Linked DNA regions of Arthrobacter sp. ERGS1:01. The protein of the gene in region 2 binds, or shares a complex with, the protein of the main gene of each other region. Links are inferred from orthologs where the notes say so. Each region holds a gene or a part of one and is shown on either strand. Other genes may lie near its edges.

What was found.
Region 1: the proteins of hisF (region 2) and hisH are in contact, whole or in part, in a crystal structure (PDB 6RU0), measured with the Thermotoga maritima proteins. The link is inferred for Arthrobacter sp. ERGS1:01 from one-to-one orthologs. Residues at the interface, in WP_004080486.1 of Thermotoga maritima: Met1, Leu2, Ala3, Arg5, Ser40, Glu41, Asp45, Glu46, Ala70, Glu71, Ile73, Asp74, Ile75, Pro76, Phe77, Asp98, Lys99, Ser122, Gln123, Glu161, Thr195, Leu196, Asn247, Arg249, Glu251; in WP_004080484.1 of Thermotoga maritima: Asn15, Arg18, Arg22, Arg117, Leu118, Pro119, His120, Met121, Gly122, Trp123, Asn124, Asn134, Gly135, Tyr136, Tyr138, Val140, Tyr158, Glu180, Lys181, Ser182, Ser183, Lys184, Ile185.

Annotation. Positions count from the first base shown.
Region 1 is NZ_CP012479.1:801,480-804,785, reverse strand. What follows is about bases 189-3,181. They hold hisH (imidazole glycerol phosphate synthase subunit HisH), read right to left. Parts: upstream 2,029-3,181; coding sequence 1,348-2,028; downstream 189-1,347. Other genes in these bases: AL755_RS07490 (histidinol-phosphate transaminase), read right to left, coding at 2,798-3,181; hisB (imidazoleglycerol-phosphate dehydratase HisB), read right to left, coding at 2,025-2,651; AL755_RS23595 (hypothetical protein), read right to left, coding at 1,192-1,347; priA (bifunctional 1-(5-phosphoribosyl)-5-((5-phosphoribosylamino)methylideneamino)imidazole-4-carboxamide isomerase/phosphoribosylanthranilate isomerase PriA), read right to left, coding at 405-1,145; AL755_RS07510 (SseB family protein), read right to left, coding at 189-399. In the rest of the region: more of AL755_RS07510, read right to left, coding at 1-188; more of AL755_RS07490, read right to left, coding at 3,182-3,306. UniProt on the Escherichia coli protein: IGPS catalyzes the conversion of PRFAR and glutamine to IGP, AICAR and glutamate. The HisH subunit catalyzes the hydrolysis of glutamine to glutamate and ammonia as part of the synthesis of IGP and AICAR.
Region 2 is NZ_CP012479.1:1,155,513-1,158,653, reverse strand. The notes cover bases 89-2,916. They hold hisF (imidazole glycerol phosphate synthase subunit HisF), read right to left. Parts: upstream 1,974-2,916; coding sequence 1,203-1,973; downstream 89-1,202. Other genes in these bases: hisG (ATP phosphoribosyltransferase), read right to left, coding at 1,986-2,831. In the rest of the region: AL755_RS09110 (phosphoribosyl-ATP diphosphatase), read right to left, coding at 2,931-3,141.

The DNA.
Region 1 (3,306 bases), 350 kb from region 2 along the record:
ACTGCCCAATGCCTCCGAGCTGGTAAAGACAGGCAGGGCGCGCCGGCCGTCCGGGGCCTGGACCGTCACCAGCGCCATGTCCGACTCCTTGTCGGACACCAGGCCGTTCTCCCCCACGGTCTGTTCGGCCAGCTGGGCCACGATGGGAATGAACACCCGGGCCTGCGCCAGCGACGCGACGACTTCTGCCTCCGAGCCGCTGCCGTCAAGCAGCCGCCCAAGCGCCGCGGCATAGCGGGCGTCGGTGGCGCCGTCGTCGGTGTCGAAGTTGTGGTATTTCTCCTCGGCGGGCAGGCTGCGCCCCTCCCACGGCTGCCCGGCCGAGTCCGTGGGTCCGCCGGCGCCGGCCAGGGCCGCGGCGATGTGTCCGGGCAACTGCTTCCTGGGCATCTCAGTCATGGTCTTTAGCGGCGTCCAGCCACGTCGAGGGCCTCGGGCAGGGTGAACTTGCCGGCGTAGAGGGCCTTGCCGACAATGGCGCCTTCGACGCCGTCTCCCACCAGCTCGCGCAGCACGCGCAGGTCCTCGAGGCTGGAAATTCCGCCGGAGGCCACCACGGGCTTGGCCGTGCGGGAGCACATTTCACGCAGCAGTTCCACGTTCGGTCCGCGCAGGGTGCCGTCCTTGGTGACGTCGGTGACCACGTAGCGGGCGCAGCCGGCGTCCTCCAGGCGGGCCAGCACCTCCCAGAGGTCCCCGCCTTCCTTGGTCCAGCCGCGGCCGGCAAGCGTGGTGCCACGCACGTCGAGGCCGACGGCGATCCTCTCGCCGAAGCGGTCGATGACCTTCGCGGTCCATTCCGGGTTCTCGAGGGCGGCCGTGCCGAGGTTCACCCGGGCTGCACCGAGTTCCAGGGCTGCTTCGAGCGAGGCGTCGTCGCGGATGCCGCCAGAGAGCTCCACCTTGACGTCCAGCGTGGAAACAAGCTCGCGCAGGAGCGCCTTGTTGTCACCCCGATCAAAGGCTGCGTCGAGGTCCACCAGGTGAACCCATTCGGCGCCGTCGTTCTGCCATTTCATGGCGGCGTCAAGCGGGGTGCCGTAGCTTGTTTCGGAACCGGCCTCGCCTTGGACGAGACGCACGGCCTGGCCGTTGACGATGTCAACGGCGGGCAGCAGTTCCAGAATGGGGGCGGTGGTGGTCATCGGGTCCTCAACATCTTTGATTGGTACATGGGGGCTGGGTGGCGATTTAGCCGGACAGCGTGAACAAGTAGGCCGCCAGTAGGGACACGACGGCCAGGAACGCGAAACTGATCGGGATCCAGCGGGGCGCTTTTTGCTGGTAGAACGTGTAGCAGCCGCCGATCAACAGACCGGCCAGGGCCATCAGGAGCAGTGACCACATTTAGGCGGCACCCTTGCGCAGCGAGTTGACCCAGTTGCGCAGCAGCCGGGCACCGGCGTCGCCGGACTTTTCCGGGTGGAACTGGGTGGCGCACAGCGGCCCGTTTTCGACGGCGGCGATGAACGGGGCGCCGTGCTCGGACCAGGTCACCATGGGCGGCTTCATCTTGGGCTGGATCACGTCGAAGTCCCAGCTTTGGACGCCATAGGAGTGCACGAAGTAGAAGCGCTCGTCGGAAACACCTTCGAACAGGACGGAATCGGCCGGGGCCTTGACCGTGTTCCAGCCCATGTGCGGGACGACCTCGGCGGGCAGCAGCTCCACCGTGCCGGGCCACTCCCCCATGCCGTTGGCGCGGACGCCGTGTTCCACGCCGGCGTCGAACAAGACCTGCAGTCCAACGCAGATGCCGAGCACGGGCCGGCCACCTGCCACGCGGCGGCCGATCATCCGGATGGCGTCAACACTCTTCAGCTCCGCCATGACGGAACCGAACGCGCCGACACCGGGAACCACCAGGCCGTCGGCGCCCAGGACGTCGTCGGGCTTGGCACTGAGCGTGACGGTTGCTCCGGCGCGCTCCAGGGCGCGGACGGCAGAGCGGATGTTGCCCGAGCCGTAGTCAAGGACGGTGACCGTGGGCTGGGCTTCCCCGGCAGGTGCCGGAATTTCCGCACTCACAGCAGGCCCTTGGTGGAGGGGATGCCGGTGACGCGCGGGTCCGGTTCCACGGCGGAGCGCAGCGCCCGGGCGAAGGCCTTGAACTGGGCCTCGACGATGTGGTGGGGGTCGCGGCCGGCAATCACGGTCATGTGCAGGCAGATCTGGGCGTGCAAGGTGATGGCTTCAAAAACGTGCCGGGTCAGCGAACCGGTGAAGTGGCCGCCGATGAGGTGGTATTCCTGCCCGGCGGGCTCGCCGCCGTGCACCAGGTAGGGGCGTCCGGAGACGTCGACCACGGCATTGGCAAGCGCCTCGTCGAGGGGCACGGTGGCCTCGCCGAAGCGGCGGATGCCCGCCTTGTTCCCGAGCGCCACCTTGAGCACCTCGCCGAGGGAGATGGCCACGTCCTCCACCGTGTGGTGGGCGTCGATGTGGGTGTCGCCGGTGGCCTTGATCGTCATGTCGATCAGGGAGTGCTTGGACAGCGCCGTGAGCATGTGGTCGTAGAACGGGACGGAGGTGTCGATGTTGGACACTCCGGTGCCGTCGAGGTTGATTTCGACGAGCACGCTGGATTCGCTGGTGGCGCGTTCGAGGCGCGCGGTCCGTCCCGGGCCTGCGGCCTGGCTGTTCTCGGTCATCTCAATTGATCCTTCACTGCAGGGGTGGCGCGCCGGGGCACGTGGCCGCGCAGGCGTGTGCGCGGCGGAGTTTGCATTTGATACCAGTTTAGAAGACAGGACTCGCTTCTTGCCAAAGCGGTCCGCGGCCCCGTGGTGGCGCTGTGCTAGCCGTTGAGGAAACGCCGCAGCCCGTCGAGGAACGCGGTGGTCTCCGCTTCGGTGCCTGCGGTGACTCGCAGGTGGCCGGGGATGCCGACGTCGCGGATGAGCACGCCGTCGGCCAGCAGGGCTTCCCACAGTGCATGGGGGTCGGCCACCCCGCCGAAGAACACGTAGTTCGAATCCGACGGCGCCGGGGCAAGCCCCATGGCGGAAAGCTCCGTGACGATGCGGTCGCGCTGGACCTTGATGGCCTCAACGTTGGCGAGCAGGGAATCGGAATTCCGCAGGGCCGCAACGGCCGTGGCCTGGGTGATGGCCGACAGGTGGTAGGGCAGGCGGACCAGCCGGATGGCGTCGGCGACCTCGGGCGCGGATGCCAGGTATCCGAGCCGGGCACCGGCCAGTGCGAACGCCTTGCTCATGGTGCGGGACACCACCAGCCGCGGGCGGCCCGGGAGCAGGGTCAGCGCACTCGACGTGCCGGTGTGGGCGAACTCCACGTAGGCCTCGT
Region 2 (3,141 bases):
GCAGCTTCTGCCAGCTGGCGTGTTGGTACTGGAATCCTTGGTCCGAGTGCACCATTGGTGCCTCACCCGGTCCCAGAGTGCTGATCGCCTCGCTGAGCGATCGGTTGGTGAAGGCCGTGTTGGGCGACTCGGAGACCGCGAAGGAGACCACGGAGCGGTCGAACAGGTCCATGACCGGGGAGAGGTAGACCTTGCGGTCCGCGACCTTGAACTCGGTCACATCGGTCACCCACGTCAGGTTCGGTGCCGCGGTGACGAACTGGCGCTTGAGTAGGTTTTCAGCGATCTTGCCGACCTGGCCCTTGTAGGAGGAATACCTGCGGCGACTGCTGCGGACCTTGCAGACCAGATTCTCGGCGCGCATCAGCTTTAACACGGTCTTCTTCGCCACCTGCCATCCCTGGCGGCGCAGGAACGCATGGATGCGTCGGTGCCCGTAGCGGCCCTTGGCCTCGGTGAAGACCTCGTGGATCCGGGCACGGAGTTCTGCGTGCCGGTCAGGGGCCGTGAGCGCGGCCTGGCGGTGGAAGAACGTAGAGCGGGGCAGCCCGGCCGCGGCCAGGAGCAGGGGCAAGGGGTGAGAGGCCCTGAGGGCGATCACGGCGCTAACCTTCAACGCGGTGGTTGGTTCCTCAGGGCCCGTACTTTTTTTAGGTAGGCATTCTCGGCCTGCAACCGCTGGTTCTCAAGGCGCAGCTTCTCAAGCTCGCTAACCTCGGTAGGCAATTGGTCCACGGCGGTGTGTGGGCGGCCCCTCGGCCGGGGCTTGAGAGCGTCCTCACCGTCCTGGCGATACCGCCGAACCCAGCTTTGAACGAGTTTCGGCGAACTCAAGTGATACAACTGGGCCAGTTCCGTCGATGTTGCTTCAGCAGCGAGGAACTGACGAACCACCTTGATCTTGAACTCAAATGAATACGCTGGCACAGCCGGTCGTCTATCCAAAGCGGCCCTACCCCAAATCTTGAAACGTTGCTCCAAGCGCTTACAGGCATCCCTGCTGACCTGCAGCCGAGAAGAAACCGCACCATAGCCGAAGCCTTCCTCGAACAACCCTATGGCAGCAACCCGCTGCCGAGCACTCAACGAACTCCGCGAATCCATAAAAAACTCCCCGAAAGTAAGGAACCGAATTAATCAGTCCAACTTTCGGGGAGCAGTTCATAATCCGAAGATTATCTGGGCCCTCAACCGTTTTGGCGTTAGCGGACTTCGTAGCCGGCGTCGCGGATTGCCGCTTTGACGTCGGCAATCGCGTTGTCCGGGCCGAAGTGGAAGATCGACGCCGCCAGCACGGCGTTGGCGCCGGCCGCCACGGCGGGCGGGAAATGCTCGGGCTTGCCAGCACCGCCGGAGGCGATGATCGGCACGTGCACGGCGGCGCGGACCAGCCGGATGAGCTCCAGATCGAAGCCCTCCTTGGTGCCGTCGGCATCGATGGAGTTCAGCAGGATCTCCCCCACACCGCGGTCGGCGGCCTGGCGCGCCCATTCGATCGCGTCGATGCCGGTGCCCTTGCGGCCACCATGCGTGGTGACCTCGAAGCCCGACGGCGTGTTGCTGTCCCGGGTGCGCCGCGCGTCAAGGCTGAGCACCAGCACCTGGGAACCGAAGCGCCGGGTGATCTCGTCGATGACGTCGGGGCGGGCGATCGCGGCCGTGTTGATGGAGGCCTTGTCGGCCCCGCACCGCAGCAGCTTGTCGACGTCGGAAACCTCGCGGACTCCCCCGCCCACGGTCAGCGGGATGAAGACCTGCTCGGCCGTGCGGGAGACGACGTCGAACGTGGTTTCCCGGTTGCCGGAGGACGCGGTGACGTCCAGGAACGTCAGCTCGTCGGCACCGGCACGGTCGTAACGTTGGGCCAGCTCCACCGGATCACCGGCATCGCGCAGGTTTTGGAACTTGACGCCCTTGACCACGCGGCCGGCGTCAACGTCGAGGCAGGGAATGACCCGGATGGCTACGCTCATGCTCTTCTCCTACTAGATGCGGCAGGCGTGGATGCTGCTGACGAGGATGGCACGGGCGCCCAACTCGTACAGCTCGTCCATGATCCTGTTGGTGTCCTTGGCGGAGACCATGGCGCGGACGGCGACCCAGTCGGAGTCGCGCAGCGGGGACACCGTGGGCGATTCCAGACCCGGGGTCAGCGCCGTGGCCTTCTCCATGAGGACCTTCGGCACGTCGTAGTCGAGCAGGACGTACTGGCGGGCCACGAGGACGCTGTGCAGGCGCCGGATCAGCACCTCCACGCCGGGGGGCGGGGTGACGCCGCGGCGCCCGATCAGCAGGGCTTCGGAGTTCAGGATGGGCTCGCCGAAGATTTCCATGCCGGCGGCCTTGAGCGTGCTGCCGGTTTCGACGACGTCGGCAATGGCGTCGGCCACGCCGAGGCGCACGGAGGATTCCACTGCCCCGTCCAGGCGGACCACCTTGGCGTTGATGCCCAGCTCGGCCAGGTATTCGCGCAGCAGGCCGTCGTAGCTGGTGGCCAGCCGCTTGCCCTCAAGCTCGGCGGCCGTCGTGAAGTGGCCTACCGGGCCGGCGAAGCGGAACGTGGAGGCGGCGAAGCCCAGCGGCAGCAGCTCGTCGGCGTCCACCTGGGCGTCCATGAGCAGGTCGCGGCCGGTGATGCCGACGTCGAGCGTGCCGGCACCGACGTAGACGGCGATGTCGCGGGGGCGGAGGAAGAAGAATTCGACGTTGTTGTCCGGGTCGACCATGACCAGTTCGCGGCTGTCGCGGCGTTGGCGGTAACCGGCCTCGGCGAGCATGGCGGAGGCGGCTTCGGACAGGGCACCCTTGTTGGGGACGGCAACTCTAAGCATGGGAAGGTTCTTTCAGGTCAGTTACGGCAAAGGGGCGGCACCCGCGGCGGGCGCCGGTTCAAGGACAGGCAAGCAGGGACAAGCAGCCACGGCGTGTGGCTACAAATGCTTGTAAACGTCCTGAAGGGTCAAACCTTTGGCGATCATCATGACCTGCAGGTGGTAGAACAGCTGGGAAATCTCCTCGGCCGCGGCCTCATCCGATTCATACTCGGCGGCCATCCACACCTCGGCGGCTTCCTCAACCACTTTCTTGCCGATACCGTGAATGCCGGATTCAAGTTCGGCGACGGTACGGGAGCCGGCGGGC